DNA from 2 places in the Gordonia sp. SGD-V-85 genome. Region 1 is predicted to be linked to the other one. Evidence: riboswitches for the same ligand, from Rfam matches in the RefSeq annotation. Region 1 holds a riboswitch; the other holds the start of a gene.

Region 1 (5,939 bases):
GCGCGCGCCCGGTTCGGTCATCCAGCGGTACACGAGGCCGACCTCCTCGGCCGGCGCGCCCCGCAGCGGACCGGGGCCCGGTAACACGGTCTCCGCGGCCGCGACGAGCGCGTCGACGACGGGCATGGGCGAGACTCCGCGTCGAGCGCGCCCGGCGGCGGCGAGCCGTCCGTACCGGATGACCGCGAACTGCCAGCCGCGTTCACCGTCGGGCCGGGCGACCACGATCTCGGCGATCGCGCACAGCGCGGCCAGTCGCTGGCAGCGGGCGAGGGCGTCGATCGTGAGCGCGAGACGGTCCCGATGCCGCGCCGCGGTCTCGAACATGTGCGCCTTGGCGAGGTCGGCGAGACGCGCGGTGAGGCCGTCGAGGAGTTCGTCGGCCTCACCCCGCATGAGCCGGCGAGCCGCGGTGACCCGGGGAGAGTAGTCCGGCACCGTCTGCGGCTGCGCCGTGGCCGCCCGGCAGGACCCCGGCCGCCGCCTCCCATCGGCCTCGGGACACCAGTGGTAGCCCGTCGCGCCGAGCAGTGTCGTGCACGTGCGCAGACCGGCGGCCGCCGAGATCACGTCGGCGACGGTCGCCGCGTTGTTGCGGTTGCCCACCGGGCCGATCGACTCGTCGGTGGGTGTTCGGCTGACCTTGAGCCGGGGGAAGCGTTCCTCGGTCAGGGTCACCCACCAACCCTTGTGCGGCTGGGTCGATCGTCGGTTGTACGCCGGTGCGTGCGCGCCGAGGAGCCGGAGTTCGCGGACGGCGGCCTCCAGGGCGTGGGAACACTCCACGACGTCGACCCGCTGGGCGAGGAGCACCATCTCCGCGATGCGGCGGCGCGGGTCGTTGCCACTGAAGTACGACCGGACCCGGCGGCGGAGGTCCACCGCGGTGCCCACGTAGAGGACCTCGTTCGACGGGCCGCGGAACAGGTACACCCCGGGCCGGGCCGGGACATGGTCGGCGAGTGCGCGTTTGGCGCGCAGGCGCGGGTTGGTCTTCGGGAGATACGACGTCAGGTCGCCGACGGTCGCGATGCCCTGATTGCCGACGCGCTCGAGGAGCCGGTGGAAGACCTCCACCGTGGCGCGCGCATCGTCGAGCGCCCGGTGGGTGGGCCGCACGGAGACGTCGAACAGGTCGGCGAGCGCGCTGAGCTTGACCGTCGGCGCCTCGTCACGGCTGAGGATGCGCCGGGCCATGGTCACCGTGCACAGGCTGAGGCTGAACGTCCACGGCAGGTGGAGCCGGATCGCGTTCTGCCGAAGGAAACCCATGTCGAAACGAGCGTTGTGGGCCACCAGGATCGAGCCGCGGGCGAACTCGAAGAACGACGGCAGCACCGACTCGATCCGGGGGGCGTCGGTCAGCATCGCGGTGGTGATGCCGGTGAGGGTCACGATCTGCGGGGGGATCGGCCGGCCGGGGTCGACCAGCGTGGCGAACTCGCCGACCACCTCGCCGCCGCGGATCTTGACCGCGCCGATCTCGGTGATCCGGTCGCGGACCGGGTCGGACCCGGTGGTCTCGAGGTCGACGACGACGAGGGTCGTCTCGAAGAGCGACCGGTCGCTGAACTCGTTCGACGTCTCACCCGTGGCCCCCTGGTCGGCGGCCTCCAGGTCGGCGAAGGTGAGCTGCCCCGCGGGCGAGCCGTCCACGCTGGTCTGCGTCACCCGGCGAACACTAGTTCGATCCACCGACATCGCGACCGCGACGCTCCGACATCGTGTCGTGTGACCCGTGTGACTGCTGTGTCGATCGCTGTTCGACGGACTTGTCGGTGGGCGCCCCTAGTCTCCACCTGGACGTGAGAAATGCGGTCTTCTCACGGTCACAACGACCCGTAACGGGGCCGACGCGGCCCACCCTCGCCAGATGAGATGGAGATCACATTATGTACGTCGATTGTGCGCGCTGCCCGGCTCGTCCCGTCGCTTGCGACGGGTGCATGATGACAGTGCTGTTTGGTGGCCCGAGCTGGGACGATATGCCGCACGAAGGTGGAGTTTCGGTAACGGCGGCCACCTCGGACGCGGATGCCGAACTGGACCTCGCCATCGACGTTCTGCAGGCTGCTGCAATGGTGACCAGCGGCGCTGCACGATCTGCAAGATCAGCCAAAACCGCAGTTCAGGCGCCGGATCGACGCGCTTCTGTGACCGTCCTCAGGGCAGGCTGAGAAGCGGCCGAGGTTTGGCTGTCTGTCGCTTAGTGGACAGAGCGCATCCGATTTCGTAACCTTTCTGAGACCTTTGCGGAGCGTCCCGCTTCAACAGAAGTGGTCCGCAGTAGTCACCGCTCAATCGCCCTCGCGGGCGAACCGGGGAACCACAACCTTCGGACGGGCTCGTCGGAGCGCATCACCACTGATGCGACTCGGTCGAAACCGATCCGAATCGGGGTGAATCGCGTTGCCATGCATGAGTGTCCAGTGGATACCTCATGCGCGAAAACGTGTAGGGCCACTCTTCCGGCCCGAACCCGACAGCTAACTCGGTCGGCGGTAGAGGAAGATCTGAAGGAGAACTCGCTTCGTGGCCAAACATCGTTTGGAACAGCCCAATCGTGGCAGCACGGTCGCCAAGAAGGCGGTGATCGCTGGATCGATCACACTCGGTTCGCTCGCCGCAGCCGCCGGCCCTGCTCTCGCCGCCCCGGTCCACACCCCGCTGGGCACTTTCGAGATCCCGGCCCTGCCCGGCGCGAAGGCCCCGGAGGCCAAGCCCGCGCCTGAGGCCACGCCGGTGAAGAAGTCGCCCGCCGCCACGGTCGAGATCCCCAACCTGGGGCAGTTCACCGTGCCGGGTATCGCGCCGGAGCAGATCCCGCAGCAGTTCCGCCCGCAGGGTGGCGGCGCGCCCCTGGGCCAGCCGCAGCTGACCGCCGGTCAGAAGGCGGTAAAGGCCGCCGAGAGCAAGATCGGTGCGCCGTACTCCTACGGCTCCGCCGGCCCCAACGCATTCGACTGCTCGGGCCTCATCTACTGGTCCTACAAGCAGGCCGGCAAGAACATCCCGCGCGACAGCTACGGCCAGCTCGGCGGCGGACGCGCGGTGTCGTACTCCGAGGCCAAGCCCGGCGACGTCATGATCTTCAACGGTGGCGGCCACGCCGGCATCTACGTCGGCAACGGTCAGTTCGTCCACTCGTCCAACTACGGCACGCCGGTCAAGCGCGACGCCGTCAAGGAGTGGACCCTGACGGGCATCCGTCGGTACTGACGACAACTGAACACGAACAGACTGAGCACGAAGGTCTCTGGACGGGCGGATCGCGTGGATTGCGATCCGCCCGAACCAGTCCCGGGGGCCGGTCGGCCGCCTAGGGTGGTCGACGGGACGCGGGGTACGGGTGCAGGGGCCCGGGATGCTCAGGGATCGACGAGCACACACGAGGGAGTGAGTAGACCGTGCTGATCGGGGAGGGGCGTGGTCGCGCGATGCGGCCGAGGATGCGTTCGGGTCCGCTGATGGTGGCGCTCTGTGTCCTGTCGGCGTTCGCCGTTCTGGCACCGACCGTCGCCGGCGGCGTCGGGGACGCCCGTGCGGTGCCCGCGCGCTCGGCCGATCAGCTGCTCGACCGCTACAAGCAACTGGGCATCGACGCGGAGAAGACCACCGAGGCGATGCACAACGCCAAGATCGAGTACGACAAGCAGCGCGGCATCGTGGCGGCGGCCAAGAAAGCCGCGGCCGAGGCGCAGCAGACGCTGGACACCAGCCGCGCCCAGCTCGCCGTGCACCAGAACCGAGTCGACGCGATCGTCCGCGCCAGCTATCAGGGCGCGCGGGTCAGCGGACTGTACGCCGTGATGGTCAGCGACTCCCCGCAGGCGCTCCTGGACCAGATGTCGGGTCTCGACATGATCTCGCGTCAGGCGTCGGTGGACCTGACCGCGATCAAGAAGGTACGGGCCAGGACCGCTGTCGCGAAGAAGGATGCCGAGCGCACGGCGGTGGCCGCCTCCGAGGCGGTCTCCCGCGCCGAACGGGTCCGTGGTGACCTCCAGACGAAGCAAGCCGACCTGCAGCTCCAGGCGATCCAGATCCGGTCGATCTACAAGTCGATGACCGGCAAGCAGTTGGCGGCTCTGCGCGGTCCGACCTTCGACTTCGATCCGCGACTGGTGCCCAAGGGCACCGCCGCCGGACTGATCGCCACCCACGCCGCCCTCACCCGGATCGGTGACCCCTACGTGTGGGGCGCCACCGGACCGAATTCGTTCGACTGCTCGGGACTCATGGTGTGGGCGTTCCGGCAGGCCGGCAAGACCATCCCGCGATCGAGCCAGGCGCAGATGGCCGGCGGTCAGCCGGTCGAGAAGAACGATCTCAAGCCCGGTGACCTGGTCATCTACTATCCCGATGCCCATCACGTCGGTATGTACGTCGGTGACGGCTATGTCATCCACGCCTCGACCTTCGGCGTTCCGGTCAAGGTCGAGCCGCTCGACGAGGCCGGACCGTACAACTCTGCCCGCCGGTTCTAGTCCCACCGGTGACCTCACCGCGCGGGCGCGCCGGCCTCGTCTCGGCCGTGGTCGTTCTGGTCATCGCAGTTGCCACCGCGTGCGGCACGGTCGACGTGCCCGACGGGCCCGGCTCGTCCGCAGCGCCCGTGTCGTCGAGCCCCGCGGTCAACGTCTACGCGCGTGATCGTGCGGCGGGCGTGACGCGGTTGCTCGACGCGCTCACCGAAGCGGTGCGTTCCGGGGATGTGCGGGCGATCGGCACCCTCGTCGACACCGCTGCCACTCCGGCGTTCAAGGACAGATTCGTCACGGCCGCCGCGGGTTTCGCGCCCAGCCGGTTCACGCCGCGGAACGGTCGCAGCGGCACCCTGCGGTTCGCACGGTTCGGTTATCAGCTTGCGCCCACCGAAGAGGCGGAGGTGCTCGTACCCGGTGAGTTGCAGGAGCTCCTCGATGCCGGGGGGAGTTCGGACTCGTGGGTCGCTCCGGTGGAGTTGCGCTATGCGCTCGGCGGTGAGGGGGTCCCGGGAGTCGACGAGGACGAGGTGGTCGTCGGCACCCAGTTCGTGGTCGCCCGCTACGGCGAGGCCTGGCGCCTCGTCGGAGACGCCACGGCCCTGGGAGGAGACCCCGCACCCACTCAGATCTGGGAGCTGCCCGGACTCCAGGTGGCCGACACCGCGACCGCAGGCGGCACGTCGGTGGTCGCCTCGTATCCCCGAACGTCTTCGACGGTGGCGACGCTGCAGCGGGAGCTGCCCGGGGCGGTGGATGCCGTCAGTGACTTCTGGGGCGACGACTGGGATCGCCGCGCCGTCGTGGTCGCCACGGCGACCGACGACGAGTTCGCCGCCCTCGTACCCGAGGGTCGAGCGGCGACCGGGACCGCGGCGGCCGCGACCGTGTTCAGCAGCCTCGACCTGGTCCAGCGCACCGCGACCGGACAGCGCATCATCCTGACCCCGGCGGCCCGGGAACTCGCCGCACCGACGCTCGCGGTGGTTCTCCGGCACGAGTTGACCCATGTCGCGGCCCGCGTTCACACCGCGCTCGACGCGCCGCTCTGGATCACCGAGGGCGTGGCCGAATACGTCGGGCGCAGAGGGACTCACACGAGGATCGCGGATGCCGCACCCGACCTGATCGCGTCCGTGCGTGCCGGTCGAGTTCCGACCGGGCCACCCGCCGACACCGACTTCGCGATGGACGGTCAGACTTCACAGGTGGCTTATCAGAGTGCGTGGTCGCTGGCCGCCTACGTCGCCGATCGATTCGACGAGGCGCGGCTGAAGAAGATGTACATGGGGGTCGCGGCGTCCGCCCTGCCCGCGGCGCAGGACGCGGCGATCGCCTCGAGTGTCGGGCTGACGCGTGCGGAACTGGTCGCGGGATGGCAGCGGTGGCTCGAAGTGCAGGCCCGTTGATGTCTCGAACGTTGTTGCTCACCAACGACTTTCCGCCCCGTCCGGG
Region 2 (5,939 bases), on a different contig from region 1:
TGGCGCTGAAACACCCTCCTCCGGCGAAGCGGGGGCCGGCACCGGCAAGGTCGTCGAATCTGCCAAGGGCAAGAAGCACTACGTCGACAACGGCTGGCCGCAGGACGAGAACGGCGATGCCGCCGAGCACGCGGTCTCCGAACTCGCGACCCACATCTCGGGTGCGTTGTCGCCGTTCGGCGACACCGAGTTCCCGCTTCCGGTCGACGACCTGCCGTTCGTGCAGTCGAAGACCATCGTCAACCGCTGACGTCGATGCCGCCCACCGGGACTGACGAAGGTGGGTCGGACGCCCGGGACACCGGGCCGGCCGGCGGCTCCCGGTTGAGTCATCTGGACGAGTCCGGAACGGCCCGCATGGTCGACGTCGGCGCCAAGCCGACGACGAAGCGTCGCGCCGTCGCCGCCGGCACGTTCCACACCACCGCCGAGGTGATCGGTCTCCTCAGCGAGTCGCGGCTGCCCAAAGGAGATGTGCTGGCCACGGCGCGCATCGCCGGGATCATGGCGGCCAAACGCACCGACGAGCTGATCCCGCTGTGCCATCAGCTGGCGTTGTCGTCGGTGGAGGTCGACTTCGCGATCGGCGCCGACACGATCGAGGTCACCGCGACCGTGGCGACCTCCGGCCAGACGGGTGTGGAGATGGAGGCGTTGACAGCGGTCGCAGTCGCCGGGCTGACACTCCACGACATGGTCAAGGCCGTCGACCGACGGGCGCAGATGGACGGCATCCGCCTGCTCGCCAAGACCGGCGGCAAATCCGGCGACTGGTACCGCGAACCGTCTGACCCGGCTCATGACTGACCAGAGAACTCCTCGCGTGGCGCGCGTCGTCGTCGCGTCGAACCGCGCCAGCAGCGGTGTCTACGAAGACCGGTCCGGACCGATCATCGAGGCCTGGCTGGTCGAGCAGGGCTTCACCGTCGACGAGTGCGACGTCGTCGCCGACGGCCCGCCGGTCGGCGAGGCCCTCCGCGCCGCGATCTACGCCGAGGTCGACCTCGTCATCACCACGGGCGGAACGGGTTTGACGCCCACGGACCGGACTCCGGAGCAGACCCGCCCGCTCCTCGACGTCGAGATCCCGGGTCTGGCCGACGCCATCCGGTCGGCCGGGCTGCCGACGGTGCCCACCGCGGTCCTCTCACGCGGACTCGCCGGAATCGCCGGGACGACCCTCGTCGTGAACCTGCCCGGTTCGACCGGCGGGGTCCGCGACGGGCTCGGCGTCCTCGCCGGCGTCGTCCACCACGCGCTCGATCAGATCCGCGGAGGCGACCACCGATGACCCGAGAGGCCGGCTCGCACGTGGTGCACACCGCGGTCGTCGACGAGCCGATCACGCTGGCCGACCACGAGGCGATGGTCATCGACGCCGCCGAAGGTAAAGCCGGTGCGGTGGTCGGGTTCGTGGGCGCGGTCCGCGACCACGACGGCGGCCGCACCGTGACCGCGCTGCATTACTCGGGGCATCCCACGGCGACGAAGGTCCTGGCCGAGGTCGTCGCGGAGGTCTCCGCGGTCCACGGGGTGCGCGCGGTCGCGGTGTCCCACCGGGTCGGCGACCTCGTCATCGGCGACATCGCGTTCGTGGTCGCGGTGGCGGCCGACCATCGTCGGGCGGCGTTCGAGACCTGCTCGCGCCTCGTCGACGAGGTCAAGGCCCGCCTGCCAGTCTGGAAACACCAGTTCTTCGACGACGGCACCGACGAATGGGTCAACTCGGCCTGACCCCGCCCCCCGCTGGTTGAGCTGACCCCCGCTGGTTGAGCTGACCCCCCGCTGGTTGAGCTGACCCCCGCTGGTTGAGCTTGTCGAAACCAATGGAAAAGGGCCCCGCACGGATGGTCCATCGTGCGGGGCCCTTCGTCTGGGTCCCAGATCAGGCGTCGAGCGGCGATCAGGGGTTGGGCAGCAGGTGCTTGTTGTCGTTGAACAGCTTGATCTGGTCCTGGTTCAGCGTGACGCCGCTGTCCTTGGCCGCCTGCCAGAGGTTCTTGATCTCGGGGCTGACGCCGGCCTCGGTGAGGGCGTCGGTGACCTGGTTGGCGACGTCCTCGGTGGTCTTCGCCAGGTCGACGCTGCCGTTGCCGCCGGGGAGCACCGGGGCGATCTCACGCGGGGTGTCGGTCGGCGCGCTGCGCGGGGTCGAGCCCGACAGGCCGGTGCCACAGGTGGGCCAGGCACCCTTGCCCTGCGAACCGAGCACACGCTCGGCGACGACGATCTGCTCCTCGCGCGAGGCCTGATCGGCGGTTGGGGCGAACTCGCCGCCGCCGTGGCCGGTCCAGGTGCTCGGGGAGAACTGCAGGCCGCCGTGGTAGCCGTTGCCGGTCGCGATGGCCCAGTTGCCACCGGATTCGCACTGCGCGACCTGGTTCCACTCGGCGTCGGTGGCCGCATTGGCGGTACCGGTGCCCAGGAGGGCTGCTCCGCCGCCGAGGACCGCGCCGGTGAGGGCGACCTTGGTGATGGTCTTGGCGGCCGTGCTGGTCGTCTGCTTGCGATGACGTCCGGACATGTCTGTGTTTCCTCTCTCCACGCGCCTACGAAGTCAGCTGTCGGGTTCGAGCGAGAGGTGCTCGGTCCCGGGTCGTCGTGGTGGTCGCCGCGACTTCCGGGACTTAACCCCGAGGACACCTGGTGTGGTGCCCGGTCTCAGGGGATGAGGTTGGGTCCCCCGTCCTCGTTCCTAGATTGCTTGTCGTTCCCACCGGCGGAACGAGGCTCGGCGCGGCCGGTGGGACGTTATGTCTTGGTTGCTGTGTCGTGACCTCCGAGGAGGACGCTTCGAACAGTACGTCGTTCGTTGGACTGAATCACCTGCTTGGACGCAAGCGATTTTCGGCCCGGATCCGGGTCTTCCGACCCACTTCGGCCGTCATCCCAGTTCAACGGGTTAGTGGCCGTCCCGTGCCCATCCTGTTACCGCGCCGTGATGTGACTAAGGTCACAGGCCGGGTGTGGCGTCAGCCACCGGCAAACGGGGGGAGGACGTCGAGTGTCGTGCACGTGCCGAGCGCACGCGTCCGATCGGAGAACGCGATCTCGTCGCGCAGATACGAGCAGCGTTCGAGAACCGTGGCGAGGGAGGGGTTTCCGGCGGCGAGGATGCCCTCGAGGGCGCCGAGCGGGGTCGACGGGTCGACGTCGATCACCTTCTCCTCGGCACCGGCCGCGGCGCGCGCGGCCGCGAAGAAACGAACTGTGAGCTGCATCGGACGCGAGCCTAGCCGCCGATCGCCGACATCGGCCGATCCGGTTGGGTGAAGCCCGCCGCGTTCACTTCGTGGCCCGCCGCTTTCGCCCACATGTTCGCGCGCCACAGGCGCGCGAGGGCGGCGTCGATCTCGTCGTCGGGGAGGGTGCGCAACGCGTGCCGCACGTCGGTTTCCGACGTCGCGAACAGGCAGTTGCGCAGTGATCCGTCCGCGGTGAGCCGGGTGCGGTCGCAGTCCCCGCAGAACGGCCGGGTGACCGACGCGATCACCCCGACGCGTGCCGGGCCGTGCGCGCCGCGGTGGCCGTCGACGAGCCACGTGGCGGCGGGCGCGCTCCCACGTGGCGCAGGGTCGGGCAGCAGGGTGAACCGCTTCCGCAGGGTCGCGAGGATCTCCTGTGCGGTCACCATCTGTGCTCGCTGCCACGCATGGTCGGCGTCGAGTGGCATCTGTTCGATGATGCGCAGCTCGTAACCGTGCTCGAGACAGTAGGCGAGCAGGTCGGGGACTCCGGGCAGGTCGCTGCGGTCGGGTACCACGGCGTTGACCTTGACCGGGTCGAGCCCGGCGCGGCGGGCCGCCGCCAGGCCGTCGAGCACATCGGACAGACGGTCCCGGCGCGTGATCTCGGCGAAGCGGGCCGGGTCGATGGTGTCCAGCGAGATGTTGATACGGCCGAGGCCGGCGTCGACCAGACCGCCGACCCGCCGGGTCAGTCCGAGTCCGTTCGTCGTCATCGCGATCTCGGGCGACTGCGGGAGGCCCGCGACGGCGGCGATGACGTCCTCGAGGTCGCGGCGCAGCAGTGGTTCGCCGCCGGTGAATCGGATGCGCTCGATTCCCAGGTGGCGCACTGCGACGGTGAGCACCCGGATCAGTTCGTCGGTGGACAGCACCTGGTCGGTGGGCATCCAGTCGAGACCCTCGGCCGGCATGCAGTACGAGCACCGCAGATTGCAGCGGTCGGTGACCGAGACCCGGAGATCCTTCGCGACCCGACCGAAGGTGTCGAGCAACGGCCCGTCGGTGGGCGCGTCGGAGGTCGCTGCTTCCCGCGGGGAGCGGGGCAGCGGCAGTCCGAGGCCGACCGTGCTCATGGTGCTGGGCGACTCACTTCCGGGTCGGGTCCGTGCGCGCCTCCAGGGCGCGGAAGGTGCTGGCGTGGAAGACCAGGGGCTCGATGTCGGGATCGGCGCGCAAGGTCTCGATCTCCAGCAACACGACGGTGTGGTCGCCGGCCTGGATCTCGTTGTGGATCGTGCACGACAGGTGGGCGGCCGCGTCGGGCACGAAGACCGCCCCGCGATCGGTGCTCAGCGGCGTGATGCCGTCGAACCGGTGCTCCGACGACCCGGCGAGCTGCTTGCAGAGTTCGATCTGGTCGCCGGCGAACACGCTGACCCCGATGGCCGGTGCGGTACGGATCCGCGGCCAGGTCGTCGAGGTGTTCTGGACGCAGACCGAGACGAGCGGCGGGTCGAGCGACACGGTGGTGAACGAGCTCGCGGCCATTCCGATCAGCGTGGTCGAATCCCCGTCACGCTGTTCGCAACACACCGCCACGACGCCCGACGGGAAACAGCTGTACGCGTCACGCAGCGCCCGCCCGTCGGAGACGGGGGAGAGATCGGGGGTGGTGTCGATGGTTGTGGTCACGGTCCTCACCTGGCTCGGCGTCCGGCACGGAGTGCGTACACCAGGCCCAGGACGAAGCCCAGCGGTGCGCACATGGTCAGCAGATAGACGGCGGTCGGCGCGGTGTCGCCGCCGGTCACCAACGGTGTCAGGAACAACGCCACGATCGCCAGAATTCCGATCATGAACACGACCCCGGCAGCCTGTAGCAACCGCGGGGAGGATGTCTTCTGCATACCCGCCACGGTAGTGCAACGCGCGCCGGTGCGACGCCGCGCGATCCGTGCCCGCCGGGTAATGGTGTGACCGCGCGGTGGGGCGTTGGCTAGGATGGTCCGAAGCAGGCGCCTTGCATCCGTCTGGGCTCGCACGGTCTTCCACCGTCCGGGCCGCGAGATGGGTGACGGCGTCTTTTGTCGTGACGGGTCGTTTTTCGACAGATCTAGAACAGATGAGGGTGAGCACAGTGCCGACCGGCAAGGTGAAGTGGTACGACGCGGACAAAGGCTTCGGCTTCCTCTCCCAGGAGAGCGGTGAGGACGTCTACGTCCGTTCGGCAGCGTTGCCCGACGGAGTCGAGGCGCTCAAGCCGGGCCAGCGCGTCGAGTTCGGCATGGCCGCCGGTCGTCGCGGCCCGCAGGCGTTGAGCGTGAAGGTGCTCGAACCGGCACCCAGCGTCTCCAAGAACGTGCGCGAAGCCGCCCGCAAGGACGTGAAGCGGCACACCCCCGACGAACTGCACGGGATGGTCGCCGACCTCATCACCCTGCTCGAGGGCAAGGTCCAGCCGGACCTGCGCAAGGGGCGTTACCCCGACCGTAAGACCGCACAGCGGATCTCCGAAGTCGTGCGTGCCGTCGCGCGGGAGCTCGACTCCTAGGGCCGACTACGCGGCGGGCGCGGTCTGAACCGCGAGCTCGCCGCGCGGCAGGACGTCGTCGGCGGGGGTTAGCCGCGCCGACGCCGAGATCACGGTGAACCCGACCAGCACCCGGTCCGGTTCCGACCGGAGCGTCAGGGTGAAGGTGTCGTCCGCACCCTGCTGCTGCTCGTCCTCGACGATCCCGCGCGGAGTCCGAT

What was found. Region 1 has a riboswitch for cyclic di-AMP ahead of AS181_RS18855 (C40 family peptidase). Riboswitches for the same ligand answer to the same signal wherever they lie in the genome.
Region 2: it holds a riboswitch for cyclic di-AMP, as region 1 does, so the genes downstream of both, AS181_RS11040 (transglycosylase family protein) here and AS181_RS18855 (C40 family peptidase) in region 1, are expected to answer to the same signal.

What each region holds. Positions count from the first base shown of each region.
Region 1 is NZ_LNQO01000019.1:8,180-14,118, reverse strand. It holds gene AS181_RS18860 (DEDD exonuclease domain-containing protein) at 1-1,701, opposite strand, end outside; gene AS181_RS24670 (hypothetical protein) at 1,947-2,177, shown strand; cyclic di-AMP (ydaO/yuaA leader) riboswitch at 2,285-2,516, shown strand; gene AS181_RS18855 (C40 family peptidase) at 2,533-3,219, shown strand; gene AS181_RS18850 (NlpC/P60 family protein) at 3,450-4,487, shown strand; gene AS181_RS18845 (hypothetical protein) at 4,496-5,893, shown strand; gene AS181_RS18840 (glycosyltransferase family 4 protein) at 5,893-5,939, shown strand, end outside.
Region 2 is NZ_LNQO01000007.1:253,133-259,071, reverse strand. It holds gene AS181_RS11060 (hypothetical protein) at 1-250, shown strand, start outside; gene moaC (cyclic pyranopterin monophosphate synthase MoaC) at 256-807, shown strand; gene AS181_RS11050 (MogA/MoaB family molybdenum cofactor biosynthesis protein) at 800-1,291, shown strand; gene AS181_RS11045 (molybdenum cofactor biosynthesis protein MoaE) at 1,288-1,734, shown strand; gene AS181_RS11040 (transglycosylase family protein) at 1,904-2,524, opposite strand; cyclic di-AMP (ydaO/yuaA leader) riboswitch at 2,531-2,715, opposite strand; gene AS181_RS11035 (hypothetical protein) at 2,973-3,221, opposite strand; gene moaA (GTP 3',8-cyclase MoaA) at 3,233-4,321, opposite strand; gene AS181_RS11025 (flavin reductase family protein) at 4,335-4,880, opposite strand; gene AS181_RS11020 (hypothetical protein) at 4,886-5,095, opposite strand; gene AS181_RS11015 (cold-shock protein) at 5,326-5,739, shown strand; gene AS181_RS11010 (DUF2771 family protein) at 5,746-5,939, opposite strand, start outside.